DNA from 3 places in the Paenibacillus sp. 1A_MP2 genome. Region 1 is predicted to be linked to each of the others. Evidence: predicted binding sites of a transcription regulator. Region 1 holds the regulator's gene; each other region holds the start of a gene.
The links. Region 1 encodes NrdR, which represses ribonucleotide reductase genes. Its sites were predicted from a motif close to AACACNATATATNGTGTT; they were not measured.
Positions count from the first base shown of each region.

Region 2: nrdI (class Ib ribonucleoside-diphosphate reductase assembly flavoprotein NrdI) is a predicted target of NrdR. The motif match lies at 6,038-6,055, and genes of this name have one in related genera.
Region 3: ACTWJ7_RS04430 (anaerobic ribonucleoside triphosphate reductase) is a predicted target of NrdR. The motif match lies at 5,924-5,941, and genes of this name have one in related genera.

Region 1 is NZ_JBQQCS010000001.1:5,093,943-5,104,943, reverse strand. Features, by position in the region: gene polA (DNA polymerase I) at 1-2,580, shown strand, start outside; gene mutM (DNA-formamidopyrimidine glycosylase) at 2,698-3,528, shown strand; gene ACTWJ7_RS24845 (manganese efflux pump) at 3,683-4,450, shown strand; gene coaE (dephospho-CoA kinase) at 4,460-5,056, shown strand; gene ACTWJ7_RS24835 (lytic transglycosylase domain-containing protein) at 5,053-5,616, shown strand; gene ACTWJ7_RS24830 (alpha/beta-type small acid-soluble spore protein) at 5,723-5,944, opposite strand; gene nrdR (transcriptional regulator NrdR) at 6,058-6,525, shown strand; tRNA gene ACTWJ7_RS24820 (tRNA-Ala) at 6,711-6,783, shown strand; gene ACTWJ7_RS24815 (alpha/beta fold hydrolase) at 7,090-7,611, shown strand; gene ACTWJ7_RS24810 (serine aminopeptidase domain-containing protein) at 7,608-7,901, shown strand; gene ACTWJ7_RS24805 (MarR family winged helix-turn-helix transcriptional regulator) at 7,958-8,479, shown strand; gene ACTWJ7_RS24800 (AraC family transcriptional regulator) at 8,791-9,855, shown strand; gene ACTWJ7_RS24795 (ABC transporter substrate-binding protein) at 9,792-10,442, shown strand; gene ACTWJ7_RS24790 (iron-hydroxamate ABC transporter substrate-binding protein) at 10,558-11,001, shown strand, end outside.
Region 2 is NZ_JBQQCS010000001.1:3,373,391-3,384,391, forward strand. Features, by position in the region: gene ACTWJ7_RS16515 (ABC transporter permease) at 1-578, shown strand, start outside; gene ACTWJ7_RS16520 (ABC transporter permease) at 563-1,366, shown strand; gene ACTWJ7_RS16525 (hypothetical protein) at 1,433-1,636, shown strand; gene ACTWJ7_RS16530 (hypothetical protein) at 1,699-2,475, shown strand; gene nrdF (class 1b ribonucleoside-diphosphate reductase subunit beta) at 2,561-3,523, opposite strand; gene nrdE (class 1b ribonucleoside-diphosphate reductase subunit alpha) at 3,567-5,651, opposite strand; gene nrdI (class Ib ribonucleoside-diphosphate reductase assembly flavoprotein NrdI) at 5,638-5,997, opposite strand; gene ACTWJ7_RS16550 (response regulator transcription factor) at 6,414-7,142, shown strand; gene ACTWJ7_RS16555 (sensor histidine kinase) at 7,171-8,016, shown strand; gene ACTWJ7_RS16560 (response regulator) at 8,013-8,666, shown strand; gene ACTWJ7_RS16565 (right-handed parallel beta-helix repeat-containing protein) at 8,846-10,204, shown strand; gene ACTWJ7_RS16570 (nitrous oxide reductase accessory protein NosL) at 10,201-10,788, shown strand; gene ACTWJ7_RS16575 (ABC transporter permease) at 10,814-11,001, shown strand, end outside.
Region 3 is NZ_JBQQCS010000001.1:876,262-887,262, reverse strand. Features, by position in the region: gene ACTWJ7_RS04450 (aldo/keto reductase family protein) at 1-653, opposite strand, end outside; gene ACTWJ7_RS04445 (cellulase family glycosylhydrolase) at 857-2,503, opposite strand; gene ACTWJ7_RS04440 (LacI family DNA-binding transcriptional regulator) at 2,807-3,832, shown strand; gene ACTWJ7_RS04435 (histidine kinase dimerization/phospho-acceptor domain-containing protein) at 3,869-5,506, opposite strand; gene ACTWJ7_RS04430 (anaerobic ribonucleoside triphosphate reductase) at 5,994-7,955, shown strand; gene nrdG (anaerobic ribonucleoside-triphosphate reductase activating protein) at 7,952-8,461, shown strand; cobalamin riboswitch at 8,728-8,928, shown strand; gene metE (5-methyltetrahydropteroyltriglutamate--homocysteine S-methyltransferase) at 9,152-11,001, shown strand, end outside.

The DNA of each region.
Region 1 (11,001 bases):
TCGAAAGGTTTGCACACCAATGCGGTATATGGTTTTACGACGATGTTACTGCGGTTACTGGAAGAACATAAACCGACACATGTGATGGTGGCATTTGATGCAGGTAAAGTCACGTTCCGACATGAAGGTTACCAGGAATATAAGGGTGGCCGGGAGAAAACACCACCGGAGTTGTCAGAGCAATTTCCACTCCTGAAAGAGCTGCTTCAAGGCTTTGGTATTGCCCAGTTTGAGCTTGCAGGATTTGAAGCCGATGACATTATCGGAACATTAACAAAACGGGCAGATGAAGCGGGAAGACAGGTTCTCGTTGTGTCGGGTGACAAAGATATGTTGCAGCTCGCGTCTGAACATGTGAATATCGGGCTTACACGTAAAGGGGTCACTGAAATTGAGTTGTACGATCCTGCTCAGATTAAGGAGCGCTATGGTCTGACTCCACTTCAAATTATTGATCTCAAAGGCCTGATGGGCGATACGTCTGACAATATCCCGGGCATTCCTGGTGTCGGAGAGAAGACGGCTTTGAAACTGCTGCACCAGTTCGGCTCGGTCGAGGAAGTTCTTAACGGCACAGGTGAGCTGAAGGGTAAAATGAAAGAAAAGATTGAGGCACATGCCGAAGATGCCCGTATGAGCAAGCAGCTTGCCACGATTCACCGTGAAGTTCCATTGGAGCAAACGTGGGAAGATATGCAGTTCGCTGGATTAAAAGAGGAACTGGCAGGCCCGGCTTTGGCCAAGCTCGAATTCAAGTCTTTGCTTGAACGTCTGTCTTTCCGTGGAAGTGTAGCTTCTGAACAGGAAGCCGTACCAGCTGCTGCGGTGGAATCGTCCATTGCAACAGAAGAAACGATTAGTGATCTGTTCGGCTCACTCGGATCCATTGATGTGCTGCATGTGGAGACACATGGCGATAACCCGCATCAGGCAAAACTGATTGGACTTGCTGTAGGTTCAGCCGGAACCTATACATTCCTGTCTCCCGAGCTGCTTCAGTCTGAAGCAGCAGCTCCAGTACGAGAATGGCTCGGTAATGCAGAACAACCCAAGCGAGGATATGATCTGCATCGTGTTGACCTGGCGCTGCATGCGCATGGGATTGAGTTTGCAGGAGCGTCCTTTGATGTGCAGCTGGCTGCCTATTTGCTTGATCCAACCGAATCGAATCAGACAATTAGCGGCCTGACTACGAAGTATGGTCTGCCTTCCCTTGTTGAGGATGATACGGTTATGGGCAAAGGTGCAAAATACAGGGTGCCTGAGGCAGATATACTCGGAGATTTTCTGTGTCGTAAAGCAGCCGCAGTAGCAGCGATTATTCCACTCCAGGAGCAGGCGCTGGAGTGCAATGAGATGAACGCACTCTTCCATGACCTGGAGATGCCTTTGTCACGTATTCTTGCTGATATGGAGAAACAGGGCATTAAGGCTAATACGGCAGATTTGCAGGCTTTGGGCAGTGAGTTCGAAGAAAATATAAGCAGGTTGATGGCGGAAATCTACAAGCTTTCCGGTACGGAATTCAATCTGAATTCACCGAAGCAATTGGGTGAGATTTTATTCGATAAACTCGGTCTGCCTGTGGTGAAGAAAACAAAGACAGGATACTCTACAGACGCCGAAGTATTGGAGAAGCTGGCTCCTTATAACGATGTGGTCAAGCACATTCTGCAATATCGTCAACTTGCCAAGCTGCAATCCACATATGTAGAAGGACTGCTCAAAGAGATTTCAGAGAAGGATGGCAAAGTGCATACGTACTACCGGCAGACGATTGCAGCTACCGGACGTCTGAGCAGCCAGTTCCCGAACTTGCAGAACATTCCAATTCGTATGGAGGAAGGACGTAAAATCAGGAAGGTGTTTGTTCCTTCTGAACCGGGCTGGTCTATCCTGGCAGCAGACTATTCGCAGATTGAACTGCGCGTACTCGCCCATATTTCAGATGATGAGCGGCTGAAGGAAGCTTTTGTCCAGGACATGGATATCCATACGAAGACGGCCTCCGATGTGTTTGGTGTGAAGCCAGAAGAGGTAGATGGAGACATGCGACGTTCTGCAAAGGCGGTTAACTTCGGGATTGTATACGGCATCAGTGATTACGGCCTCTCGCAGAACCTGCACATCACGCGTAAGGAGGCGGCACAGTTCATTGATCAATACTTTGAAGTGTTTCAGGGTGTGCGCCGATACATGGACGATATTGTGAAGGAAGCGCGTCAGGATGGTTATGTCAAAACGCTGCTGGAACGTCGTCGTTATCTGCCAGAAATCAATGCAAGCAACTTTAACCTGCGTTCCTTTGCGGAACGGACAGCGATGAATACGCCGATTCAGGGAACTGCGGCAGATATCATCAAGCTTGCCATGGTACAGATGGATGAAGCGCTGCGTGAACGCAAGCTGAAGAGCCGTATGCTGCTTCAGGTGCACGATGAGCTTGTATTCGAAGTGCCTGCGGATGAGCTGGAACTGATGAAAGAATTGGTTCCTTCAGTGATGGAAAAAGCATTGGAGCTGTCTGTGCCGCTGAAAGCGGAAGTCAGCTACGGGGAAAACTGGTACGAGGCTAAATAATGGATCCTCAAGCGTGTTTTCCGTTATTTTACAATCTGTTTTTCAGCTGTTTTCGACACAAGAAGGGGTCCCGCTGAACGCCATCTTCCGTTATAATGTAGGGGAGGTGAGAACAACATGCCGGAATTACCGGAAGTCGAAACAGTCAGAAGAACATTGAATCAACTTATTGTTGGCAAGACCATTGACTCAGTTACCGTTAGCTTGCCGCGGATTATTCAGCGGCCGGACGACATAGATGCATTTGCAATGGAACTTGCGGGACATACCGTGATCGGTGTGGAGCGCAGAGGCAAGTTTTTGCGTATTTTGCTGGACGGGCTGGTGCTTGTCTCCCATCTGCGGATGGAAGGAAGGTACGGGGTATACCAACAGCATGAGGAAGTGGAGAAGCATACCCATGTCATCTTTCACTTTACCGATGGAACAGAACTACGGTATAAGGATGTGCGTCAATTCGGTACAATGCATCTCTTCAATGCAGGGGAGGAACTGGTATCCAAACCTTTGTTAAAATTAGGGCTGGAGCCGCTTGATCCCGCGTTTACTTTGGCTGCATTCCGTGATGCTGTTGGCAAACGGACAACCAAAATTAAGGCCGTGTTGTTAAATCAGGCATATGTGGTCGGCATCGGGAATATCTATGTGGACGAGGCTTTGTTCCGCGCAGGCATTCATCCAGAGACCATTGCCAAGACATTGACAGAAGCGCAGCTAACCGTGCTGCATGAAGCGATCGTAGCTACGCTGCAGAATGCGGTGGATGCAGGTGGGTCCTCCATTAAGTCCTATGTGAATGGGCAGGGCGAGATGGGAATGTTCCAGCATCAGTTGAAAATATATGGACGCAAATCTGAACCTTGTGCAACTTGTGGCACATTAATCGAGAAGAGCGTAGTAGGCGGCAGGGGCACGCATTATTGTCCGAAGTGTCAACCGCTGCTCTAAATCGGTGATGGGTTTGGCAGTATGAACGAAATCGTTAAATTGTAGCACCCTTGGACTCCTCCTTCCATATACTGATATGGCAGAAATAAGCGGGCGTATACCCATACTGGCAGCCGCCGGTTGGAACGAGTTCCGCACAGGGGAGGAATCCGGGGTGCTGCATCATTTTATTTCATTACTGGCGCTTGCTTTGGCGCTTAGTTTAGATGGTTTTGGAGTTGGGATTACATATGGACTGCGGAGGACTAAAATTCCGCTGTTATCCATTGTCGTCATTTCCATCTGTTCGGGTCTGGTTATTGCGTTATCCATGCAAGTAGGTGTATTTCTGTCCCATGTGGTATCTCCGGATGCGGCTTCAATTGTTGGAGCGGTTATTCTGATTGGTATTGGCGCATGGTCGTTGCTGCAACTTATTCGAAAACGAGGCAAGGAACAGCTGGAAACGGACAACGGATTGCGTGAGGGAGCAGGAACAATTCGAAGTGGTGCGCAATCCTCACAAGAAGTTCAGTCGAAAGGCAGAAATCAGGTGCTTGCACTTGAGCTTGAGCAATCGGCTTCTGGAGGATCTCTGGAACGAATGGTCTTTACACTTGAGCTGCGGAAGCTGGGGGTAGTCATTCAGATTCTGCGTAGCCCCTCAAAGGCGGATATGGACAATTCGGGAAGTATATCCGTTCAAGAAGCGATGTGGCTTGGCATTGCTCTTTCTCTGGATGCTTTCGGCGCAGGATTGGGGGCCGCCTTATTGGGATTCCCGACCTTGTGGACTGCACTAGTTATTGCGTTGTTTAGCGGGGTATTTCTGTCATTGGGCATGAGGGTTGGGTTGCGCTTTGCTGCACTGAGTTGGATGCGAAGATTATCCGTGCTACCTGCGCTTTTATTAATGATTATGGGAATAATGAAGTTGTTGTGAGGTGAAATAATGAATATTGGCTTAACCGGCGGGATCGCGACAGGCAAAAGTAGTGTTTCCGCCTTTCTCGCCAGTAAGGGAGCGTTGCTCATTGATGCAGATGTTATTGCCCGGGAAGTCATGATGCCCGGGCATCCCGTTCTGGCTGCGGCTGTTCAGCGGTTCGGACAAGCCATATTGAATGAGGACGGAACACTGGATCGGAAAAAGTTGGGCAGTATTGTGTTTCAGGATCCAGAGGAACGCAAAGCGCTGGAGGCAATTACACATCCTGCAATCCGCAAGGAGATGCGCGAACGTGCTGCGATGTACGAGCTTGAACATGCGGACAAGCTTGTCGTATCGGATATTCCGTTGTTGTACGAGTCAGGGCTGGAAGAGGGCTTTGAAGAAGTGATGGTTGTATATGTCCCTAGGTCCGTGCAGCGGGAACGACTGATGAGCCGGGATGCAATGACAGTGGAACAAGCAGATGCCCGTATTAACGTGCAGATGGACATTGAAGATAAGAAGCAGCGTGCTGACGTGGTTATTGATAACAGCGGCTTGTGGTCAGAGACGGAGCAGCAAATTATTTCATTTTTGCATCGTAAAGGTCTATTATGAGATTGCTGCGTAAAAAACGGGTATTGTTGTTGATGTTTGTGTCTTTTGTATTGGTGCTGTTCCTGAATACGAACTGGATGTCATGGTTCTATCCGATTCATTATAAGGAAGAGATTCGTGCACAGTCTCAGAGTTATGAGGTCGATCCGTTTCTGATAGCCTCCATCATCAAGGTGGAAACCAATTTTAAGACAAGCAAAGAATCCAAGAGAGGGGCTATTGGGCTGATGCAGCTTATGCCCGACACCGCGAACTGGATTATGGAGCAAGCCAAAATTCCGGGCACCTCATTGGAAGAATTAAAGCACGAGCCTGAAAGAAATATCCAGTTGGGTACCTGGTATCTACGCAATCTGTCAGATCAATTTGACGGAAATGAAACGGCTATGATTGCTGCGTACAATGCTGGTCCGGGCAAAGTAAACTCATGGCTGAGGGATGGTGTTTGGGACGGCTCGTTTGAGACGGTCAAAGATATTCCGTTTGGCGAGACCCGGCACTATGTACAACGCGTCATTTATTATTATAATCAATATGTAAAGATCTATAATACGTTCTAAGAGAAGACATTCTGGACATGGTCCAAAATAAGTAGAAGCACCGAGCAGACCGGTTATTCACCGGCCGCTCCATGCTCCTCTGTGTTAACGTATTACGATGCAGATATTATTGGTATTGACCAGCCAATTGCTGTTCTGCAATTGTTACCAGACGCTTCGTGATGTATCCACCGATCGAACCGTTCTCGTAAGAAGTCATGTTACCTTGGTATCCGTCTTGTGGAATGCTGATTCCGAGTTCTTGAGCAACTTCATATTTCATTTGCTCGAGAGCTGCGGTAGCTTTAGTTACCACCAGGTTGTTGGAGTTACCATTGCTTTGTGCCATTGCTGTTCACCTCCTCGCGGTTGGTAAAAGTATTATGTGTCGCCAATACGATTTTCATAACTAATGATTACAGGGAATTTGTGGTAAAAGTAAAACATGGGAAGTGATCTGAATTGAAATGTCCTTATTGCGCCTATCTGGGCACCAAGGTGCTTGATTCAAGGCCGGCCAATGAATCGAAATCGATTCGTCGTCGTCGTGAGTGTGAGCAATGTAGCCGTCGATTTACAACTTTTGAAATGGTGGAAGAAACGCCGCTGATCGTCATCAAGAAAGATGGCAGTCGCGAGGAATTTAGCCGGGACAAGATTCTACGTGGTCTGATTCGGGCTTGTGAGAAACGTCCGGTCTCGGTAGAAACGCTGGAGATGATGGTTTCCGAGACAGAAAAGGCGCTGCGAAATACAGCTGACGCTGAAGTGGAGAGCCGCCAGATTGGTGAGCTGCTGATGGAACAGCTGTTTCCCGTTGACGAAGTAGCGTATGTACGTTTTGCTTCGGTGTATCGCCAATTCAAAGACATCAATATGTTCATGAAAGAATTAAAATCTCTTTTGTCCAAAGAAGACATCGAGGATTAATGAAGCGGGTAAGGGAGAAGAGCAATCTGGGGTTACCGTAACGTGTGTTCCAGTAAAAAGGATGTTCTTCTCCAATCACTTTAAATTCAACAAAAAGTTGTTGACAGCCAAAGCTGTATTTTATATGATATAGGAGTCGCCTGCGGAATGAAGCAGAGATGGACAACCGTTTACATTCATATTTTGGGGCCTTAGCTCAGCTGGGAGAGCGCATCGCTGGCAGCGATGAGGTCAGGGGTTCGATCCCCCTAGGCTCCATACTTAAAAGCCTTTAAACACAAAGATTTCTGTGTGTTTAAAGGCTTTTTCTGTGCAAGGTCATTACATCGGAAACAAGCCTGCAGCTTACGTTCTAATTGGCCGGATACGGCATTTTATTCTCGATCTGGTCCTATTAATCTGGACAGCGCATATGACTGATGTTATATTGTTTCTATAAGAAACAATATTATTCGTAAAGGAAATAATATCTGATGAATCTCCATGAATAGTGGATATCCAAAAAAATGGCTCAAGACGGTTAGATGCCGATTGATACTTGAGCACAATGAAGGGATGGAATGAATGATGAGTCATATGGAGACAACAATTGAATCTTTTGACGGAACTCAGCTTTATTTTAGCAAAAATATTGTAAGCGGTGCCAAGACAGCCGTGGTCATTGTTCATGGCTTGTGTGAGCATGCCGGGCGCTATGATTATTTGACCGATAAACTAAACAAACGTGGTTTTAACGTATATCGTTTTGACCATCGTGGTCATGCAAGATCAGAAGGGAAGCGTACGTTCTACAGTGATTTTCATCAGATCATTGATGATGTAAATGTGGTTGTTGAAGCAGCCTTGCAAGAGAGCGGGGATATTCCGCTTTTTGTCATTGGGCATAGTATGGGTGGCTTCGCGACCTCTTCATTTGGAACGAAATATCCAGGCAAAGTAAAAGGAATTGTTCTATCCGGAGCGTTAACTCGTTACAATACGAAGGTTGCCGGAGAATTGCCACTTGATCTTCCCCGGGCACGTATTTTCCCAATGAGCTTGGTAGCGGCGTATGCAGTGATCCGGAGGTGGTATCCGCTTACGTGAATGATCCGCTCGTAGAAAAGCAGATTTCCGTGGATTTGTTTAATAGCCTGGGGAATGGAGTGGCCTGGTTAAAAACACATGCGAAGCAGTTTGTCGATCCTGTACTTGTTCTGCATGGAGCAAACGACGGGCTGGTGAGCGAACAGGATTCACGCGACTTTTACGGTGATATTGCCTCAACTGATAAAACGCTGAAAATATATGCACATCTCATGCATGAAATATTTAATGAACCCAATCGCGATGAAGTCATTGAGGAAGCGATCACATGGATTGAAAAACATATCTAAATTCAGTACATTGGAATAGAGAGATAGAGACACTTTGAAGGTGAAAGGGATTATTCATGAAATTAGACTGGATGGGCGACCATCGGGAACTTATTGAGAAGATCATCAAGTATGGTAATGCATATTCGAACACCTACAAGCTGCAGCGAAGTTATGGTACGAATATGACGTTCTCCGCTTCGCAGATTCAGACGCTGGAGTACATTCTGGAAGCTGAGGACAAGGAAGAAAAAATGTCGGAAATGGCAGCACGACTAGGCGTGAGCCGCAGCACGTTTTCCAAAAATGTGAAGGTTCTAACGGAAAAAGGATTACTCGAAAAATACCATTTAAGTGGAAATCGCAAGGACATTTATGTCAAACCTTCGGCCAATGGACGCGACGCGTATGCCCAATATACTGAATTTGTTCGTGATCTGTGCTTTGATGATATTTTTCAGTATGCTGATACGATTTCAGAGGCTGACAAGAAAAGCTTTATACGCATTATGGATTTGTTTGCCGATGTATTGCTCTGGTATGGTGAAAAAGAACAGGAACCGCGAAAGCTCATCAAAATTGATGCGAATCGTAATTAAAAAGGGCACATCATGTATTGAAAGTTGAATAAGTCATTACTAGGTTAAGTGAATACTTTTGATGGTCATAGTCCTGTCATGTAAACAGGACACAGGACTGTCAGACAACATTGAAGCTGCGACGGTTTCCCACTAGTATACTGGGGAACGGTCGTTTATTTTTTATTCATTCTGAAACTTTTACTTTGGGAAGAATGTACTCCGGATGAATCAGCAATGCTAAAATAAAGAGGTATAGCCAATTTAACCGTGTAGAATGAGCTGAAATTAGAGTCATTACCCGCCCGGTAAGAGTCACGGAGGATCAGAAAATGAACAACTCGGAATGGGCAGAGTCCTATTTTCCAATATATACAGCAGACAGCATTCAATCATTGTACAGCACATCAACGATGCCGATACATCAAATCCATGAAAATCTGACGGTTCTGATGGCCGTTGCCAGTGGGAAAGGTACACTTCGTATTAACGATGAACTTTACGAACTTGTCGAAGGCATGGTCATTCTTATTCCGGCCAAGAGGGATGCTGTCATACAGACGGATCTGACGCATCCTCTTCATCTGTATACACTCTCCATCAGCACGCAGGAACAGACCAGGTCATTGCCTGCGGGAACGATGGGACGGCCAAGTGTGTTAGCGGCAGAACCCTCTGTTCAGATCTTTCCGTATGAACCAGCAATTGCAGCACAGCTTGAAGAGCTGTATGTTCATCGTTTACCTGGTAACGAAGTCAGGCATTTGCGCAACCAGATTCTTTTTCATCAGGTTCTTATGAGTTTGTTGGAGCGCATGGAAGCACGATATGCTGCAAGTGAGCAGCCGTCTATGGAACGCAGTATTACCTATATGGAGAACCATTTTAGTGAGAAAATTACAACGGAAGGACTCTCGGAAATTGCCGGGGTCAGTCGTTCTCACTACTCCATTCTTTTTAAGCAGATTACCGGATTCCCACCCAATGAATACCTTTCACGCTTGCGTGTTCACCGGGCCAAGGAGTTATTAATTAGCGGAACCGCTTCCCTTCGTGAGATTGCGCTGAAGGTCGGATACAAGGATGAATTCTATCTTAGCCGCCGCTTCAAGCAGCAGACCGGAGAGAGTCCTTCAGGTTATACGCGCCACAGGCCATATCAACGTGTGGCTGTGTGGTATGCACCCTATGCAAGCCATATGATGTTACTTGGTTTGGAGCCAACGATTATCATCTCGGAAAGCAGCGAATATGTGAGCGCAGAAGGGATGCCCTCCCCTCAAACGATACGTTTTATCCATTCGGACAGTGCACCTGAGCTAGTAAATCCGCTCTGCTGGAAGCTGATATTGAACTCATTATCGCAGCAAATCTGCATCTGGCCCTTAATGGCTTAAGCCCTGAACGTCTGCGATCTATCGCCCCTATTGCGGAAATAGCATGGATGGAGCTCGGTTGGAAAGAGCATCTGCGTTTCATTGCACAGGCGATTCAAAGGAGGGAACAGGCAGAGCAATGGCTGGCAGCCTTCGAAAAGGAGGAACAGCAGGCACGGGAAGCTATTCAACAAAGCCAGATTGTGAATGAGACGCTGACCATTCTGGTCATAAAACCGGGCACCTTGCAAATATATGGAATCAGAAATGTCGGATATGTGATGTATCAATCACTCGGATTACGTCCTCCGGCCAAGATTGCCCAGGAAATACAGCGGTATGGCGATCAATTTCATTCGGTTTCTATCCAACTATCCGAACTACAAGATTATGAGGGTACTCGTATGCTCGTCATTGTTTTTCCAGATGAAAAAGGGTCAAAAGCCCATTCAGAAAGTATATTTAACTCGGAATACTGGAGAAGACTCGAAGCAGTGAAGCAAAATCGGATCTATGATCTGGAGCAGGAAGAGTGGATACCCTATAATCCGATTTCCATTCGTTTGCAGCTTGGACGTGCTGTGTCCTTATGGACGGGCATTCAATAATCCAAAGGTTTTCTCAAACAAAAAGGCATGGTTAGGTTTATCCTGCATGCCTATAATTAGCTATGGTAATGAGAATGATTTTCATATTCAAAGAGAAAAGGGAGAGAGTCATCTGATGAGAAAGCTATTTGTTCCATTTATATTGGTTCTGGTTTTATTGCTTAGCGCTTGTGGAACCAATTCAGCCAAAGATACAACGGAGAATGCAACAGCCTCCAACAAATCCACTTCTTCGAACACGGATGCAGCAGGTTCTTCATCTGATTCAGATTCGGGCACATTCACTTATCAATCGGAGACAGGTCCTGTGGAAGTTCCTTCCCACCCGCAACGTGTGGTTGTACTGACCCGATTCCTGACAGGAAACGTGATGGCATTGGATGTGTCACTTGTTGGTGTGGATGAAATGTCCAAGGAGAACCCGAATTTCAAAGAGAAACTGGCCAATACAGAGGCGGTTACCGACGAAAGTCTGGAGAAAATTATTGAGCTGAACCCGGATCTGATTATCGGCCTGTCTGATATCAAGAACATTGATAAGCTGAAGCAGATTGCTCCA
Region 2 (11,001 bases), 1.7 Mb from region 1:
ATGATATCAAAAACGGCGGTCTCAACAAGTATTTGATCAAACCAGTCAGCTACTTCGGGTATCGGCTAGTATCCTTTTTCGGACAGAAGGCGATTTATTACGGAGTTACAGCTGTGCTGCTCGTTGGAATTATATGGCTCGCATCTGCCGGGGGCGTGCTTGAGTTCCAAGTCATACGGCTGATCCTCTTCGTCGTCACACTGTCGGGGGCACTTTTGCTCAATTTCTTAATCTCCTACTGCATCTGCGCAAGCGCTTTTTATCTGAATGAAATCTCTTACTTTTTCGTCATTACCAGCCTGCTCATCAATATTTTGAGTGGAGGTATGTTTCCGTTGGAGATTTTCGGGGATTCGATTGTGGAGGCACTTCAGTACACGCCATTTCCATATACCATTTATTTTCCAGTTAATGTTCTCAGCGGCAAAACGGAAGTGGCGGCGATGTATCAGGGGGTGCTCATCCAGTGCGGATGGATACTCCTGTTCTTATGGCTATCCCGTCTAACGTGGCGGATATCTATGAAGAAATATTCGGCGGTTGGGGGTAGCTGGCATTCCATATGTTTAGAACCATGAGAAAATACGCACATTTGTACGGCATGTTCATCAAAAATTGTCTCATTGCCCAGATGGAGTTTCGGGGAAATTTCATGATGAGCCTGCTTGTGGAATCCGTCTACCTGCTCGCCAAACTGTTATATGTGCTCGTCGTGTTCCGCACCGATCTTCACGTAGACGGCATACCGCCTGAAGGGCTGCTTCTATTTATAGGCATGCACACTGTGGTGACAGGAATTTACGTGGGACTGTTTTTCACAAATTTCACGAAAATCCCGGAATATATTAAAGACGGCTCGCTTGATTTAATGTTAACAAAGCCGATTTCTCTTCAATTTATGGCTTCCTTGCGTTATGTCGATCTGGCACTGCCAATCCCTGATATTTTGGTTGGTTTCGTCATGATAGGTATTGGCTGGCATGCCATGGACATACCCCTGACATTTCTCCAGCTTGCCGGGTTTATGCTGCTATTATTCGTCTCCGTTATCATCACATACTGTCTAATGATTATCCCTGCGTTACTGTCATTTCGGTTCGTTCAGACGGGGTCTGCATCAGAAATCGCCCATTCCGCCTGGGACGCCAATAACTTTCCGATGGCGATATACCCGACTTGGGTCCGTCGGATTGGTACCTTTGTCATTCCGCTGTTCCTGATTACCAATTTCGGACCGATGTTCCTGCTGGGGCAGCTCAGCTGGCTCTATACAGGACTGGTGCTGGTCGGTGCGGTACTGCTCTTCATAGCTGTACGATTGCTTTGGAAACAGGCCGTGAAGGGATACAGCAGTGCAAGCAGTTAAGAAGGCTTCTGGGTCATAAGGTAGAGTAGCCGGGTAAAGTCTAAAAACTCAGAAGGGGGAGAAAGAATGAATGCTGTTCAGCTTCCTGTGTTGAGTCCGCCGCTTAAAGGATTTCTGCGGTGGGCTTACACGCTTTCGATTACCAGTGCACATGAGGAAACGATTCCTTGGTATTACAGCAATTTCATTCAGTTGTCCTGCAAGAAAACCTTTCTGGAAGATGGCAGACAGTTTTATATCGATTTTTTCCGGGCAAGCCCAATGAACTGAATTTCAACAATCCATTTCTACTGACATGCTCTGTGAATTATACGATTCTGGAGCATTTGGCGTTGGACGCTTGGCCTCAATTTTTCGCGGATCAGATTCGCAGCGGTTATTATTGCGTCGTATTTTTGGATGAAGCTCAGCTACCGCCAGCGGCGGCCTATCAGAAAGAACCGTTTCCTCATCATCTCTTTCTATACGGTTTTGATTGGGACAAACGTATTTTTGATGCTTCCATGTTCGATCATACAGGAGTTTACCGCAATTTGCAGATTTCGTTCACAGACTTCCAGGATGCTATCCATTCCATGAGACATCTGCTGAGAGAGGGGCTCACGGCAGATCACCACACGTATTTTTACAAATACGAGCCGCATTCCCCTTATCCTTTTGATCGAATCGTAGCGCTCGACCAGCTGCATGATTATCTGAACGGAGAGACCCATCTGAACCGCATTAATTACAATCCTGACCAAGAACAGGCTTTTGGCCTTGATGTCTATGACTATTTACAGATGTATTATGATGCCGTAGAGAGCAATGATCCCCGGCTTGGTGAACGTAACGATGTGAGACATCTTCATGTACTCTGGGAGCACAAAAAAATGATGAGCGAGCGGATTGGCTACTTGGTCGATGAGGGGATCATCCCTTACGACGAACAACTTGTGAATGGTTATCAGGATATAACTACAAGGGCAATGAAGTTAAGGGATCAATACATCCGACATGAAATACGTAAAGACAATGAAATATTTGCAAAGGTAAGACTCCGATTGGAGCAATTTCGAAAGGAAGAGCCTGTTCTCCTGCAAAGACTGATTTCATTTCTCGAAGATTAAATAAAGAAGGCTATTCCTCTGTGGGGAACAGCCTTCTTTATTTATATTCATTGGCTACACGTAGTCATTGTAATCAAGTAATGGCTTATTCGAACTTGAAATCATCATCCGTCAGGGGTTCCACATTCAGTGTGCGAATATAGCCGTTGCCTTTTTTAGAGAAAAAGTCATGCTGCTTAGTATGGGTACTGATTCCATTTAACACAATCGGGTTGACTTCCTCGTCTTCAAATAATGGCTCAAAACCGAGGTTCATCATCGCTTTATTAGCGTTATAACGAAGGAATGCTTCCACTTCCTCGGTCAAATGAATAGGGGTATATAATTCCTGCGTATATTGCAACTCATTTTGATGAAGAAGCTGTATTAAATCAACCAAACCTTGGTACACATCATTCCGCTGTGTTTCATCAAAGCTCGCGTATATTTCCTGGGCCAACACACCCACATATACACCATGAATACTTTCATCCCGCAGAATCAGATCAATGATCTCACCACTGCAGGTGAGTTTGCCTTGTCCAGCTAAATAGAGTGGATAGAAGAATCCGCTGTAAAACAAATAACTTTCCAAAAGTACGGAAGCGGCCATCGCCATATACAAATCTTTTGAAGTTTCAATGTTCATATAATACTGACGTATAACCGTCGCTTTGGTTTGCAGATATGGATTTTCTTCCACCCATTTAAATACACTGTCAATTTCTTCGGTTGATGCCAATGTGGTAAAAATACTGCTGTAGGATTTCGCATGAATCTGTTCCATCATCGCCATAAAGCTCAGTACAGCCTTGCGTTGCAGTCCATCCACATGCTCCATAATCTGCGGCATACCTACACCGCCCTGAATGGTATCCAGAAGGGTTAGGCCTCCCAAAACTTTCATATAAGCGTCTTTTTCTGTATCACTGAGCATACCCCAGGTCTTTTTATCATCGGATAAAGGAATCTCGTCATCGGTCCAAAATTGCATAATATTCTGATTCCAGAACATGAGAGTGAAATCATCATCTGCCCGATTCCAGTTCACAGCTTGAATTGCCGGCATGTTATATCAAACTCCAATCGTAATACCCAAAAAGGGGATTTGTTTATATTGAGCAAGCAATGCATTCTTCCATCGTTAGCTTGTTGGTTCTTGTATAATACAGAGATTTCAACCCTTTATGAGCAGCATACAGGTAGCAGCGAGCCAATTCTCGAGTGGATACATCACTGTTTACATGAAGAATTGTGGAGATTCCTTGGTCCACATGCGGCTGAATTTCCGCAATCAAATCGATCACTTTGAATTGATCCATCTGATACGCTGATTTGTAATAGAAGACGTTATCCTTTTGCAAATAGGGCATCGGATAATACGTGGTTGAATTGGCATAAGTTCGTGTCTCAATTTGTTCTACGATGGGCATTACACTGGATGTTGCATTTTGGATATAAGAGATGCTTGCTGTTGGAGCAATAGCCATGCGATAAGCATGATAGAGGCCATTTTCCATCACTTTAGATTTAAGCTGTTTCCAATCATCGGGCGAAGGAACATCAATTCCGTTAAACAATTGTTGTACTTTCGATGTGTTGGGACGGTAATCCGTGGTCACATAACGATCGAAATATACACCAGTCGCATAGTCGGACTTATCAAATCCATGGAACCGTTGGCCGGTTTGCATTGCAAACTCCATACTTTTCTCCAGAGAATGATAATTCATGGTCATAAAGAAGGTGCGTACAAAATCCTTGGCTTCCGTGCTCTCATAAGCAATCCTGTTTTTGGCTAAATAACCGTGCAGATTCATGGCACCCAAACCAACGGAATGCATTTCGGAGTTGGCTTTGGCTACACCTGGAGCATTGGCAACATGCGTCATGTCGCTAACGGAGGTCAGTGCGATCATTCCCTCATGAACGGATTCCTTGATCTTGCCGCTCTCCATAACATTAACAATATTGAGGGAGGCCAGGTTGCAGCTAATATCTTTGCGGATAATATCCGGTTGACCATAGTCTGTAATTTCAGAAGTCTCCTGAAGTTGGAAGATCTCTGTGCAGAGGTTGGACATTTTGACTTGTCCTACGTTTTTTAAGGCATGTGCTTGATTGGCATTGGTTTTATTAATGATATAGGGATAGCCGGATTCAAGTTGAATCATCGCTATTTTGGTCAGCATATCCCGTGCACTCAACGATTTTTTCTTCTTCACACGATCGTCAGCCAGCAACGTATCATACATCACATCCAGATCCATATCATCCAAATGTGTTCCATACGCCTTATAGACACTATAAGGTGCAAAGAGATACAGGGGCTCATTATCTTGAGCCAGCTTATAAAAACGATTAGGTACAATAAGTCCGATAGAGAGAGTTTTCAGACGGATTTTCTCGTCCGCATTGATCTTTTTACTGTCCAGCAGCTCCATAACGTCCCAACCGAAAATATTATAGTATGCTGCGCCAGAACCTTTCCGTTGACCCATCTGATCAGCGTAGGAGAAACCATCCTCCATCAGCTTGAGAACTGGCGTAATGCCTTTCGCAGCACCTTCGACACCTTTAATGACTTCTCCGCGAGCACGCAACTTCGACAGGTTGACAGCCACTCCACCACCGATTTTGGATAACTGCATACAAGTGTTCAGTACATAGTTTATGGAGTTCAGTGAATCATCCATTTCAAGCAGGAAGCAAGAAACCAGTTCACCGCGTCGACTTTTTCCGGCATTCAGAAAAGTGGGGGTCGCGGGTTGAAGACGCTGCTCCATCATAGAACGAGACAGCAAACAAGCCGTATCAAAATGTCCTTGACCCAGATGAAGTGCTACGGCTGCGACTCGATCCGCATATTGCTCAAGGTATGTTTTTCGGTCATATGTTCTCAACGCATAATCGGTGTAGAACTTGGACGCTGCCATATAGGAAGGAAACTTATACTGATAGCCGCGTGTAATTTCGAATACGGTTCTAACTTCGTCGGTTGTATAGGAAGCATAGAAATCCTCGTAATAATCATGTTCAATCATGAATTGGACTTGTTGATCAATGTTGGCGAATGCCATACTTTTATCTTTGATTTCTTTCATAAACTCCTCTACAGCCTCTTGATCCTTATGTAACTGGAAGAAGCCATTAGAGTCGCGCTTTAACAGCATGTTATTCAATTCAATATGGCGCAATGCGGCTCACCTCCTGTTCAAAATACTCCACATCTCTTTTGGAACCAGATAATTCAAATTTACTGATAACCGGGACGTTGTAAGAAGCAGATATCAAATCTGCACTTTTGGCAAAACGCTCACCCCAGTTACGGTTACCGCTGGCGGCCACGCCAATCAGGTATTCAGAGTTTTTTTGCAAAAAAGAAGACACCTTATCAGGTATCTGTCCAAAACCTGTTGTATATGTCACAAGTACGTACGGTTCATCAATCGTCATTTGATTCTGAATCTGAACAGCCGGCAGTTGAAGCTTGGAAATAAACCTCTTAACATTCCCGGTTATTGAATCATACACAATTAGCACTATCATATCCTCCTTGACAAATGAAAGGTGATCAAAAACAAACACTATATATAGATTATATTATTAATTTTATATCAATATATAGCTTTGTCAAATGCATTTCGGTATCGATTTTGTGAAAAACCTGAGGAATGGGCTCTATTACTAGGTTTAAAAAATTTGGGGCTTAGTAGATATCCATATTCGAAGCCATGATAATTGGTGCATGTGAGAATTGGGATTGTCATTGAGAATGATTAAGGTTGCCGACGATGTCGTAACAGCCGTCACCGGCAAGAAATAGCCTGAACATAATCGTTCATACATTGTCTACAATTCGAAAGTAGATTATCAAAAGGCATGGCTCTATGGAGTCATGCCTTTTAAGTGTGATGAAGGTATGCTGATTACATATCACAAAGAAGTGGAGGTAAAACATGAACGGGACCCTGCCGCAACATAGAATATTAATTGTAGATGATGATGAACGGGTCCGAAGACTTCTTCGAATGTATTTGGAGAAAGAACAATTTATCATCGAAGAGGCTTCGTTGGGCTGGCAAGCCTTAAGTAAGCTTCATCAGGAGTCGTATGCCATGATCATTCTGGATTGGATTCTTCCCGATGTTAAGGGAATTGAAATATGCCATTACCTGCGGACAAACTTCAGCATACCCGTCATGTTTCTGACAGCCAAGTCAGAAGAAGGAAATCGGCTTGAAGCTTTCAAAGCAGGGGCGGATGACTTTGTGATGAAACCATTCAGTCCGAGGGAAGTGGTGCTCCGTATCAAAACCATGATGGCTCGTTATAACGGATTGGTCGAGCCTGCGCCAAAAGATCATTCAGCGAGCGAGGTGCTGATTTCCTCCATTTTAATCAATCCAGCTTCCCGAAGGGTCACAATAGAAGAGGAGGAAATTCATATGACGCCCAAAGAATTTGATTTGCTTTATCATCTGGCGACACACTCGGAAATAGCTTTCTCCAGGCAGGACCTGCTGCGAATTGTTTGGAAAGTGGAGCATGAGGAAGATCTGGATTATCGAACTGTAGATACTCATGTGAAACGGCTGCGTGACAAACTATCCGAGCATGTGCCGAATCGGGAAGAGTTGATTCAAACCCTGTGGGGATTTGGTTATATTCTTCGTTTGCCTCACTGATTCTTATCTTGATATGTAGGAGGAGAATATGTCTTACAAACAAATCAAGTGGATGATTCTGCTCATTCCTACCTTGACCGTTGGACTCTGGGAATATGTACGACATCAGTTTTTGCTACCCTATATATCAATGGATCTGGGCAACTGGCTGACGCCTGTCATTGTATATGTTGTGAGCATAACGTTGTTAACTCGGTTGTTTCTCATGTTGGAACGTATCCAAAAAGAGCTGGAGCATGAGCGTGAAGTCAAAGCCGCATTTGAATCTCGGGAAAAGATGGCCAAGGAACTTCATGATGGAATTGCGCAATCCCTTTTTTTATTATCGGTGAAAGTCGGACGTCTGGAGGAGCAAGCTAAGCAGGATCAACAGCTGGACGATGTGTATTCAATCAAAAAAACGGTTCATGAAGTCAATCGTTATGTGCGTCAGGCCATTGCAGATTTGCGTTATGATCCTAACGTTGATCAAGCCTTGACTATGAACGAATCGGTCACATGGATTGGTCAAATTCGAAGAATTTCCAAAGATATCCCTGTCCGAATTGAACTGGACTGGAGCATCCCGGAGGATGCATTTACTGACAAAGAGAGAGTAGAACTGCTCGCTTGTATTCGGGAGGCTCTTTTTAATATTCAAAAGCATGCATCAGCATCCCAAGCATGGATTCAGGGAAAGGGACATAAGCAGTGCTGGAATATTGCGATTCGAGATAATGGAAAAGGGTTTGAGATGAATCCTTTTGAACGAAAGGATCGATATGGATTAAAAATCATGCGAGAGCGGATGAATGAACTGAACTTTAATATGCAATTCCGAAGGGAACAGGAGCATACCGTTGTCGAATTTTCAAAGGATGGTGAGATGCAATGAGCCATACTCGCGTACTTGTTGTGGACGATCACGCTCATGCGAGAGAAGCCATATGTGAAATTTTATCCATGGATCCCAGCTTCGAAGTGATTGGCGTCGTATCGGACGGTCAGCAGGCGATTGATTATACAGAACAGTGGCTTCCCGATCTGATCCTTATGGACATTCAGATGCCGATCCTGAACGGTCTGGAAGCAACACAACGGATCAAATTGGCCTTTCCTTATGTGAAGATTGTCATGATTACCGTCTCGGATGATGTACTTCACCTTTTGGAGGCGTTGAAGCGGGGGGCTCAGGGCTATCTTCTCAAAAACCTTGAACCGTCCATGTGGCTGGAATATCTTCATTCCATCGTTACAGAAGAAGCTCCTTTGAGCCGTGAGGTGGCATACCAAATCCTGAAGGACGTCTCACTAACGGAGAAAAAAGAGCCTGATGTTCCATTAACCACAAGAGAAAAGGATATTCTATATGGTGTAGCTGCAGGATGGACCAATAAAGAAATCGCTGCAAATTATACGATTTCAGAGTATACCGTCAAGAATCACTTGAAAAACATTTTGCAAAAACTACAGGTTCAAAATCGTGTTCAATTGACACGGTATGCACTGGAGCAAGGGCTTATTACAGACCATAATCGTCTGTAATAAGCTTTTTTATTATATCCGGGCGTTCTTTCTGGTAGTGGAATGTCATTCTTTTTGCTTTTAACTCCAACGACCTCACAAATTGGACACAAAAAGTACAGTTCTATAGCCAGAATGAGCTATATGGTAAAAATTTGTTTTTATGTACACTATGGGCAGTGTGTTTCATGAAGGAGGTTATGATGTTGAACAAACGGATTGTCCTAGGAATATTACTCATTCTGGGTATACTGGCGATCCTATTACCTTATCCGCTTGATGCTGCAAACGCTGCTTCTGGAACAAAAGACGCTATTCCACTCCAGCCACTCATTGATGGTTCTAAACCTGGTGAAGTGCTTGTACTTGAGCCTGGTATGTATGCTGGTCCCGTAAGTATAGACAAGAGTATATCCATTCGAGGGGACTCGTCCGTAACAGTATTGAATACAGAAGCTGAGTCCACGATCACCATTCATTCAGATGGAGTGACATTACAGGGGTTCACGATTCAGCACTTAACGAATGAACCCACTGCGGCGATTCAGGTTGAAGGAGATCGTGCAGAGATCAGGGACCTTGATATTCAGAGTCAAAGTTTCGGAATAGTGCTGCGGGGTTCCCGCGATGGGCTCGTACATAGCAATAACATTTCATGGGCTGGATCAGAATCGGCTTCCAGTGGTCAAAAAGGGAATGGCATTGACTTGTACAATTCCCATCGTAACACCATTGAAGAGAACCAAATTACGGGCATGCGGGACGGGATCTACTTGGAGAACAGTCGCAATCTTACGGTTAAGGGTAACACGCTGCTGCATACCAGGTACGGCATTCATTGTATGTATATTGATGGTTCTTCTGTTGTGGACAATGTGGGAGAGAACAACAGTACAGGGGCCATGGTGATGGGCGTCAAGAATACGGTTGTATCCGGGAATTCCTTTCGTAAACAGAGCGAAAATGTGCATTCACAAGGGATTTTATTGTATGACGTACAGCGATCCTCAATTCATAACAATGTTGTGGAAGGTAATCGTGTGGGCATGAACATTGCCGAATCCTCAGGAAATGAAATTCGCAGCAATGCGGTGCTTCGCAATTTCATTGGTATCCAGCTCGTTCTGGCAGAGGACAACCAGTTTACTAGAAACCAATTTGTTTCGAATGTGATTGAAGCTTCAGCGATGGACAGCCGGAACAATGAGATGAAGGAGAATTACTGGGATTCCTTTCAGGGTCTCGACCTGAACGAGGATGGAATCAGTGAACTTTCCTATGAGATTAATCCTTTCTATGAGCAAGTGGTCAACCGAAATTCGGCTTATCAGCTTTTCTTTCAATCACCAGGCATGCTCTTTATGAGCAGTTTGTTTACGGAAGGCAAGGAAGAGTGGACAACCGACAGATCACCGTTAATGAGCATGAAAGCGGAATCACTGACGACGGAAACAGGTGCACAAGCGGTGAAAGAGACAACTGAGGTTTGGATCATCGGATGTATCCTGCTGGGCATGGCAACTTTTATTATGATCTATATGGGGGGATTACGAAAATGAAAATGAGAACGAAAACAACAACAAGTTTGAAAACAGTCATGGTGCTTCTCTTTGGGGTGCTGTTATTAACAGCCTGCGGAAAAAAATACGAGGCGTTGCCCATTAATGAAGACGTGGATATCTGTGCCATATGCAAAATGCAGGTGAAGGATGATGCCTATGCCACGCAGCTTACCACGAAAGACGGTAAAAATTATAAATTTGATGATATCGGTTGCATGCACCAGTGGAAAGAAGAGAACGGAACAGATAACATCGGGATGGATTTTGTTCGTGACTATAATGACAAGGAATGGATTGAATACAGCAAAGCTACTTATGTATACGATGCTTCACTGCGTACACCCATGGCCTATGGCATCCTGAATTTTAAGGATAAACAATCTGCCGAAGCTTTTGTTACTGAGCAGGGTGTGGGAACGATCATGACCGCTGAAGACCTCGCCTCCCACGACTGGAAACAAAACACAGAGATGATGGATATGATGGGTGAGCATGGCCATTCCGAAGAGGGAATGGGTGAAGGCATGCATGAAGGAACACATGAGGAAAGCGAATCCACGGAAGATTCAGGCCACAAGTAATGGTCAATAAAGATGGTGATCCATGATGGGAGATATGTTGCAAGTCGTTCGACGAGAAATGAAAATGGGGTTTCGCAATCCTTGGGCCTATTCATTTTTGATTCTTTTCTGCGTATTTAGTCTGAGTTTGCTGATCATTAATTCTCAGAATTTTGTAGCAGGATACTCTGGCACGACAGGTTCCATGTTAAATCTTATTCTTTATCTTTTGCC
Region 3 (11,001 bases), 4.2 Mb from region 1:
GTGTATTTACCGGTTAAAAGCCCTTGTGCCAGCGGGGAATAGACCACCTGTCCAATTCCTTTGCGCTCGCCCAGCGGGATGATTTCATTTTCGATATAACGGTCGAACATGTTGTACACCGGCTGGTTCACCACGATATGATCCAGCAGCAGGCGATCAGCGGTACCCAGCGCCGCTTCCATCTGTGCCGCCGTCCATTGACTAACACCTACGTAGAGCACTTTGCCTTGACGCACCAGATCGTCCAGTGCTCGCAGTGTCTCTTCAATCGGTGTTTCGGTATGATAGCGATGGCAATAATATATGTCTACATAATCAACACCCAGCCGCTGCAAGCTGGCTTCGCATTGTTCCTTAATATGTTTACGGGACAACCCTTGATCATTTGGACCGTCACCCATTTTGCCAAAAACCTTGGTTGCAAGCACATACGAATCACGGGAATACGCTTTCAACGTCTGCCCCAGCAGCTCTTCTGCTGCACCCCGCTCGTACACATTGGCTGTGTCAAAAAAGTTAATGCCTTCATCGAATGCGGCTTCAATTGATTTCACCGCGTTTTCACGTTCCACATACCCTCCGTATGTCAGCCAGCTACCCAGGCTGATCTCGCTTACCTTCAGTCCGCTTCCACCCAATCTACGGTATTCCATTGAATGCACATCCTCCTCTAAATTGATTAATGATGAAGTTCCCTTTCTATTGTATCGTATTCGGCTCGGATTAAAAGGGCTTTGGAGCAGAATTTGGGAAATAGTTATGGATGAATATTAAAAAGCTCCGCTGCAAAAGCGGAGCAATCATGCGGGTCACTACACTACGTTTCTTCATTATTTATGAGAGATCCTAGTTTGTCTCAGTTAGCTGTAACGATAAATTGTTCCCATGCTCCACCCACAGCGTTCCGATTGGCGTACAGCACGCCCCCGTTATTCAGATCCGCACTGACATATTTACCGTTCGCAACGGATTTAAAAGCAACCAGTCCCCCGCCCAAATCTTCACGGGTAAACTTCTCCCATGTAGATGGATACGTGGCCGAGGCGATCAAACGCCCGCCGTTATTCAGATCGGCTTGCACATATTTAATGTTGCTCATCGACAGGAAGGATACCGTTCCATCCGAGTTTTGGATGATTTTGAACCGTTCCCAGTGTCCGGCAGTATCCCGATTGGCAACCAGCGAATCCGCCCCACCGTTCTCTGCGCTGACAAACGTACCGTTGGCATTGGCCTTCAGACTGGACCAGATCTCTGTAAACGGAGCTGTGCCCGTATGTTTCTTGACCACATTCTGAAATGTGGTATTAGAAGCAAAGTTCGCCGTGGTGAACTTGCTCCATTTTGAAGCAATCGTTGCCGCACTGTCCGTATTCAGGTTAGGTGCCGGGTTGTTGTTATTATTGTAATAACCCCAGGTCCCGCCCCCTTTGACCTTATAACTCCAGTTCGTCCACGAAGCATTCAGTGCATTCAGACCGGACAGCCACTTCTCGGTCAGATCATCCTGACCAAACGAGAATTCGCCAGCTAACACCGGAACATTCCAATTCTTCTGATAGGACGCCATATCCTTCAACCAGCGATCCATCTCTGAATTGGTCAGATCCCAGTTGTTATAATCCGTGAATTGATAGTGATGCGTCTGATACATCACATTCGTCCAGCCATAAGTCGTTGGCGGTGAAGCTGCCCACCAGTCGAAGAATGCCGCGATGATGATCATGTGATCCGCATCCTTGGCACGAACCGCTTTGTACATGCGGTCATAGAAATCCATCTTTTGCTTGATTTGAGCTGCATTTTCACCTGTACCCATGGTTACAAGAGGTTCATTGAGCAGGTCATACGCGGCAACGGTTGGATTGCCTTTGTAACGTGTTGCCATCCGTTCCCAGATCTGAATGGTCCAGTTCTGGTATGTAGAGTTGGTCCACAGTTGGTTGGAATTCTCCTGACCGCAGGAATGCCACGGACAGGCTGCTCCCGGTGCCCCGTGCAGATCGAGAATCACATACAGGTTCCGTTTGCCCGCTTCATCAATGAGCCAGTCGAGCTTGCGGAACGTGACCGAATCAGGTTTCATGACACCACTGGTGTTCATAAAGTCCTCCCAATAGATCGGCACACGCACAACGTTCATGCCCCAGTTCTTGATGTTATCCAGATCGCCAGCCTGAATCCAGTTGTCCTGATATCCATTGATCAGGCTCTGTGCACCCGATTCTCCAAAACGATTTGTCAAAGTACGTCGCAGTGTGTATTCATCTACCGCCCCGGATGGCGTCATCCATTCTTCCTGCAGCAGCCAGCCACCCAAATTGGTTCCACGCAGGTTTACCACGTTACCTGTACCCGAATTTTTGCGGACAACCGTCCCGTTAGCTTTCAGGAAATCCCCTGATCCAAAAGCCGCTTCGGCCTTCGAAGAACCTACGGCTGAAGCCAGCAGTCCGAGCAGCAGACAGCTGCACAATAGCATAATGGTGCTCTTCTTCAACATGTTGACGCCTCCCTTAAATGGTCATAGCTTGAAGTATGACTGAACCAGGATGCAGCACTCACGACGGGTAACATAATGCTATAGAAACAGCGGGTCTACAAGTGGCAAGATTCATGGATGCACCGCTATTTATCGCAACGAAGGAGATTTATGAAATCGATTACATTAAATTGAATACAAACCCTCTATTCCTACATTATCCCCAATTATTGCTTCAATCGGTTATATCTTGTAATCGTTTTCAATTGGAATTATAATGAATTTGAATGAATTGTCAATCACTTATTTGGAGTTGTGAACCATATGGATGTCAAAATCATTGATGTCGCTGCCATTGCAGGTGTATCCCCGGCAACCGTATCACGAGTTATTAATCAGCATAGCAAGGTTAGCACCAAAACCAAAGATAAGGTGATGCGCGCCATCGAGCAATTGGGATATCACCCCAACGCAGCAGCCAAGAATCTTCGTTCACAAAGAACCATGACGATTGGTGTCATCGTTCCGGATATCAACAATTCCTATTATGCGGAAATAATCAAAGGCATTGAGAACATCGCCTACGCCCGCCATTACAAAGTCATCATATGTGATGCCCATAACCTGAAAGAGCGAGAAGTCGATTATCTTAATTTGCTGCTGGACCGGACGATTGACGGTGTCATCATTATCACTCCCATGCTGGCGGATGAGGAATTATTCAATCTCGCGGACAAGGGGTACCGTATTGGCATCGTTGGCAAATATATCGAACATGATCAGATTCCTTGTATATATACTGACAACGTGAAATTTTCCCAGGAAGTTGTTCAGCATCTGGTTGAGGCCGGACATCAAAATATCGTGTTCTTGAACGGTTATCCCGAAGCAATCGACAGCTATGAGCGGCTTGAAGGCTATTTGAAAGCCCTGCGCAAGCATCAAATTCCATTTCGTCCCGAACTGATTGAGAACGGGAACTTCAACGAGGAAGGCGGGTACGAGGCCATCAAAAGGCTGTTTAACAAAGGCCTGTCCTTCTCCGCGGTATATGCGGCCAATGATGAAATGGCCCTCGGCGTATATAAGGCATGTACAGAATACGGAATACGTATTCCCGAGCAATTGGCTATCGTAGGTGTGGACAACAATCGAATCAGCAAATACATTCATCCAACGCTAAGTTCGGTGAACCAGCCCAAGTATACGATGGGAGCCATCCTGATGGAGAAGATGATTGACATGATGAATACGAATGAATTTCAGGATAAACGCGTATTTAAAGTCGACTCGGAGCTGCTTGTTCGAGGATCGTCTTCCTTGCAAATAACAAATAAAGCGCACCCCTAACAGGTGCGCCTAATTTAATATATTTTTTTCATTTTCTTAATGCACAATGATGCTTAACGCATTCAACAATTCAGCCTGCTTCACCGGCTTGGTCAGGACCGCATCGAAGACTTCCGCTTCATACGGATCGATATGCATACCATACGGAATCAGCACAATGACCGGTGAATCGGTAATCAGGTGCTTCAGCTTGTGCACAAAATCCACAGCGCCGCCCTCCAGCAGTCCCATATCCACAACGGCCACGTCAGGCTTAAAGCCCTCATGAATCCAGTTGTACGCCTCGGTTGTAAACGAGGTCATATGCACATCCATCTTCCATCTTCGCATCAGGGAGGAGGCCCCTTGCAAAATGTCGGGATCCTTCGCAAGCAACACCTTATTGCCCCTCAGTCGGTGCTGAATATTGGCAAGCTGAGGCAGTTCCCAATGTCTGCGGAGCGGCAGGCAGATCTCGAATTCTGTTTCCTTGTCTCCCAGGCCACGCACCTGAATACGGCCGTTCATAAGGATGGCAAGGTTTTGGCTGACCGCCAAACCGAGATTGGTTCCCACCAGCTTCTGTGTACTTATATTTCCGTCTAAATTGTTAAATGATCTAAGCTTTTTGTCCGAAGACAGCATGCGACCGGTATACTTCACATGAAGTCGAAGCGTCCCCGTTTCCTCTGCATCTCCACCATCCACGGTTGCTGTAACCAACACTGATCCTGTGCGTGTTGAATCTATGGCATACTGAATGACATGGGCCAAAAGTTGTCCGATCTTGATTTCATCCCCGACGTAAACCTGAGATACATTCAGATCAAGGTTCAATCCCAGCTCAATGTTCTTGCTAAGCGCAAGTCCCACATAGAGATAAACGGTATTCTCGATCGTGGCTACCAGATCAAATGGATCATCGTGTACAACTGTTTTGCCTGCATCGTTGACGTTAAAACTCATCATGTTGTTTAGCAGTGAGAGCAGAATGTTACCGCTAGTCTCAATCATATTCACATACTCTGTCTGCTCGTCCGACATATCCGGTGTACGCATCAGATCCGTCAATCCCAAAATGCCGTTCAGCGGATTACGAATCTCGTGGCTCATCAGCGACAGCATCTGTGTCTTGGTCATTGCCTCGGATTCCGCACGTTCCTTCTCTGCCTGCAGCTGCTCCTGTAGTTGCTCCGAATCACTCAGCTTCTGCTCCTGGACCTGCAGTGTATCTTCCAGATCCACGACATACCCCAGGAAAACAGCCATAGCTTTCAGCGTCTTCATATCCGTTTCACTGATCACATAATCGGGATTGTCCATCAGACATATGGTGCCGAACGCTTCGCCTGACCTCCGCAGAATCGGAATGCCCACAAAGAAACGATTGCCCAGTTCGCTCGTTACGTTCATCGATTCCGTAAGTGGATGTTCGCATGTATCCGTGATAACCATACTGCCTTCCTTATCTCTCAATACCAGGCTGCAATATGAAGCTTCAAATGGAAGCGCACTGCCTTTGGCAATCAACTGTTCCTCTCGGTTAAAAGCCTCCATAATAACATTGGTCACGCCATCATTCGTCGCAACAAAGATAGTGTTCACCTTTAATATGCCGCTTAACACTTCTACAATATGGGACGCGGCTTCCTGGATATTTTCATAGAAGCCCCTTGTAATGCTTACCGTTCCCATGACTCACCCCTCTTGTTTTGGCTGCATTTCAAATCCGTATTGCACATGATGATTCAATCGATTAACGAGGGTTCAAATGTTCCGAAACAGCTGTCACAACCTATTCATATATGATTAACACTGTAGGAATCAAAGGGAAACATACCCGAATCCAATTTATTCCACGTACGGGAATCTGCTATGGACGTTATGATTCGATGACAGGAAAGTTTAGCAACCGCTTACCTGGCAGGTTTTCTGTCCTTATTTCTAGCTTCGTCAACTATACTGACACGGTAATAAGAAATTATACGCTTACCCTCCGCCTTTGAAAACCTTTATCATGCCAGACTAGAAAATCGCCACGTTCAACGCGCTCCTCTTATGTGACGGTTATCACACCCAAATAACAAGATATAGTTTATAAATGGATAAAGAAACTCTACATATAGTGTTCAATGAATTTACATTATCCCTATACAATCTCATTTTTTAGGAGGAATCTGATATGAACATGCTTGAGTATGCCTCTCCACCTGCGCCTGATCTGCTATCTGACCTGGGAAGACGAATTATCGGTGCAGAAGACGCTGATACGCTGAGGGAGAATGCCAATCTGAACGGAGACTCGTTCAGCGGCAAGATGAGCAGGCTCGGTTCGGAGACGGCCAAGTGGCATGCTCTGCGTCATGTGCTGCCAGAGGACCTTGCTTTAGCTGTGGAGAATGGTGATCTGTACGTACACGATCTGGATCAGTATGCCCTTGGAACGACCAACTGTATATTCATCCCGTTTGACCGACTGCTGGCCTCCGGATTTAATACTGGCAATGGTTCGGTTCGTACACCACAGACGATTATGTCTGCCATGGCGCTGGTCGCCATTATTTTTCAATCCCAGCAGAACAGCCAGTATGGCGGCGTATCGGCCAACAAAATCGACTGGGATCTGGCACCTTATGTGAAGCGATCGTTCCGTAAGCATTACCGGAAAGCACAACGGCTGTTTGGGGAAAATAACCGAATTGAGGATGAGCAGCTACATCTGAATAGTGATGAAGCGAAGGTAAAATGTCCACGAGCCTTTGCCTTTGCCTGTGAAGAAACGGAACTGGAGACCGAACAGGCTGCGGAATCGCTAATCCATAATCTGAACACCATGAGCAGTCGTGCTGGCGGACAGATTCCGTTTACTTCACTGAATTATGGACTGTGCACTTCAGCCGAAGGCCGGCTTGTCTCCCGGTCGTTGCTGCAAGCGACCATTCGTGGACTCGGTAACGGGGAAACGCCCGTGTTCCCACAGCATATTTTCCAGTGCAAACAAGGCATAAACCAATCTGAGGGAGATCCGAATTACGATCTGTTCCGGCTCGCTGTGACCTGCTCCTCCCGGCGTATGTATCCGAATTTTGTCAATGTGGATGCTTCCTTCAACCTTCCCTATTATCGGCCGGAAGATCCCGACACGATCATTGCCACAATGGGATGTCGTACACGCACACTGGCTGATCGCTTCGGACGCAATCGTCAAAGCGGTAAAGGGAACTTGTCCTTTAACACCATCAATCTGGTCAAGCTCGGCATACGATATGGGATCTGCCAGGGAACAAGAGCCATCGCTGACCGGGCCGGCTTCTATATGGCTTTGGAATCCGTCATGCACAATGCTACGGATGGACTGCTGCACCGTTATCGAATTCAGACTAACCAGCCTGCCAAAGCATCGGACTTTATGATGCGGGAAGGGGTGTGGGAAGGTGGAGAACAATTGGCTCCGAATGAACCGGTGGCTGACCTGTTGAAGCATGGTACGTTATCCCTTGGTTTTATCGGGCTTGCTGAATGTATGACCGCCCTATATGGCCGTCACCATGGACAAGACCTTCATGTACATCGAGAAGCCTTGAATATCATTCGTACGATGAGAGAGTTCTGCGACCGGATGAGTGAGTTGCATAACTTGAATATCACCTTATTCGCTACGCCCGCCGAGGGTCTATCCGGCAAATTCACCAAGCTTGATCGTGAGCGATACGGCAGCATCGCGGGGGTCAACGACAGGGAATATTACACCAATTCATTTCACATTCCGGTCTATCATACCCTTCCGGCCTATCGCAAAATTGAATTGGAAGCTCCTTTCCACAAGCTATGTAATGCCGGGGCAATCTCTTATGTCGAACTCGACGGGAATGTACGGGCCAACACCATGGCTTTCCAACGAATCGTGCAATACGCGCTGGCCCAGGATATCGGGTATTTCTCCATTAATCACCCGATTGACCGTTGTCCGGCCTGTGGTTATGAAGGCGTAATCGGAGAAGTATGTCCCGGATGTGAAGCTCATGAAAATCAGGTGCATTTCCAGAGACTGCGCCGGGTGACGGGATACCTGACCGGAGATTACAAAGTACGCTTCAATACGGCAAAGCAAGCTGAAGTACGGGATCGGGTGAAACATCGGTGAATCTGTATGGCTATATCCCCGAATCGGTGAATGAGGGAACGGGCCTGCGAGCCGTGTTGTTCATTAGCGGATGTCGACATGCCTGTCCGGGCTGCTTCAGCCCGGACTCCTGGAGCTTCCGAGCGGGTGAACCCTTCACGGAGGAACGGCAGCAGCAGATTTTGCATGAAGTGACCGCGCATCCCTTGCTGGAAGGGGTTACGTTATGCGGAGGCGATCCTTTTTTCTCTGCCGCAGATTGTGCATCCTGGGTTCGACAGCTTCGTGCGGTACGGCCTGATCTGACGGTATGGGCCTATACCGGATTTGTATATGAGGAACTTGTAGCCGACCCTGCGCGAGCAGAACTATCCCGCCTATGCGACGTTATTATTGATGGACCTTATATTGCAGCTGAGCGTGATGTATCTCTTCCTTATCGCGGCAGTCGCAATCAGCGCATCATTGATGTAGCCGCAACGATGGCTTGCCACACAATCGTTACCATGCAGATGGATACATGGTAACGATTTTTTTATTGGGTTGAATCTACCACAACATGTGGATATTCAGTTCATTTTGAAACTTCATTTTAAGGAGACAAATCTGTCACTAAACCAAGGTTTCATACGGCTCATTTTTATTTCCGATCGGATTAATGATATATGTTGCAAGCTAGTAGGTTATCGTCTATGATTGGTAGCATACAAGCAAGTATACGACGATTGCATCATTATATAATCTATCATCTATACTTGGTCACCAATTTCATAGCTGGAGATGTGTACGCACATTTCTGCACACGGAAACAGGTGCCAACCGCGCTACAGGCGTGGTCAGGCTTAAAAGGGAAGAACGGTGTAAGTCCGTCGCGGTCCCGCCACTGTAAACGGGGAGTCTGTACATAAACAATCCACTGGTGTATCCACCGGGAAGGACATGTACAAGACCATGATCCGTAAGCCAGGAGACCTGCCTGTTTCGACAGCATCGCATGACCTACGGAAGATAGGGAGGTGTTAGAGCAACCGCTAAAATAACTTATAGCAGGTGTTCTTTCCCATTCTATCTTTGTGCACAGTCGTCATTCATGATGCCTGTTTCTCAGGGTATGACATCGGAAGGAACGCCTTTTTTTGATGCTTTCAAATGAAACACATCACCATAGCTTCAACCTGAATGATGAGTTCACCATTATAAATGAGGAGGAATTTTACATGTCGCAATCACAGCAACAACAGGCACAAGTTCTGACAGGCAACCTCGGTTACCCTCGCATCGGTGCGGGACGTGAATGGAAAAAAGCACTGGAGTCCTTCTGGGCTGGTCGAATCGATGAATCCACACTTCATCAGGAACTGACCACGCTTCGGTTGCAGGATCTGAAGAAACAGCAGGCACAGCAGCTCGATCTGATTCCTGTGGGCGACTTCTCCTACTATGATCATATTCTCGACGTATCCGCAATGTTTGGCGTCGTTCCTGAGCGCTTTAACCATACAGGCGGACCGGTATCCGTATCTACCTATTACGCTATGGCCCGGGGTAATGACCAGGCAACGGCCTGTGAGATGACCAAGTGGCTGAACACCAACTATCACTATATCGTACCGGAGATTCATAATGATACTGCATTTGCATTGCTTGAAAATAAACCCCTTGCCGCCTATCGCGAAGCAAAGCAGGAGCTTGGGCTGGAAGGTAAACCGGTCGTGGTCGGTCCGTACTCGTATGTACGGTTCGCCAAAGGCTATGACACGGAACGCTTCGCGGAGATTGTCACACGCCTCGTTCCGGTGTACGCCCAGCTTCTGGCCGAGCTTCAAGCCGAAGGCGTACAGTGGGTACAGATCGACGAGCCTGCTCTGACGCTGGCTGTCTCTTCCGAAGATGAAGCCTTGCTGCAACAGGTGTATGCTGCCTTGGCACAAGCCGCACCGGAATTGAAGCTGCTGCTTCAGACGTACTTCGAATCGGTGGAAGCTTATCCGGTCGTGACAGCACTGCCTGTAGCCGGAATCGGCCTGGACCTGGTCCACGGCTATGAAGGCAACCTGGCCAGCCTGCGGGAGCATGGCTTCCCGCAGGCTAAATGGTTGGGCGCCGGTGTCATCGACGGGCGCAACATCTGGCGCGCCGATCTCGCAGAGACGGCGAAGCTGCTGGAGCAGGTGGCTGAATTCGCTGCCGAAGGCAAGCTGATCATTCAGCCTTCCTGCAGCCTGTTGCATGTACCGGTGACTGCCGCTCAGGAGAGCGCGCTTGATCCGGTACTGCGCAATGCCCTGGCCTTTGCCGACGAGAAGCTGGAAGAAATAGCGACGCTCGGCACGTTGTTGTCCGGCGGTGCGAAGCAGGCGGACCAGGCAGCGGCTGTGGCTGAAGCCAGCCGCCGCGCCCAGGCGAGCACAGAAGCGGTGCGCCTGCTAAGCGAGTCCGAGTCGCGGACACGCCTGAGTGGCGCTCCAGCAGGGGTGCACGCCAACGAGCAGCTGCTTCGCAGCGCGTCATTCCAGGAGCGGCGCGAATTGCAGCAGCAAAAATGGCCGCTCCCGCTGCTGCCAACGACTACGATTGGCAGCTTCCCGCAGACGGCAGACGTGCGCAAGGCACGTGCCCTGTTCCGCAAAGGCGAATGGAATGCGGAGCAATACGATGCCTATGTGCGTGAACAGATCCAGGAATGGATTACCATTCAGGAGGAAATTGGTCTGGATGTGCTGGTACACGGTGAGTTCGAACGTACCGATATGGTCGAGTTTTTCGGTGAGAAGCTGACTGGATTCGCTTTTACCAAAAATGGCTGGGTACAGTCCTACGGCTCACGCTGTGTGAAGCCACCTGTCATTTACGGAGATGTGCTGTTCAATGAACCGATGACGGTGAAAGAAACGGCGTATGCTCAGACACTGACCAGCAAACCGGTAAAAGGCATGCTCACAGGTCCGGTAACGATTCTGAACTGGTCCTTCGTCCGCTCGGATATTCCGCGCAGCGAAGTATCCTATCAGATTGCCCGTGCCATTCGGGACGAGGTTGAAGCGCTGGAGCAAGCAGGCATTGAGAT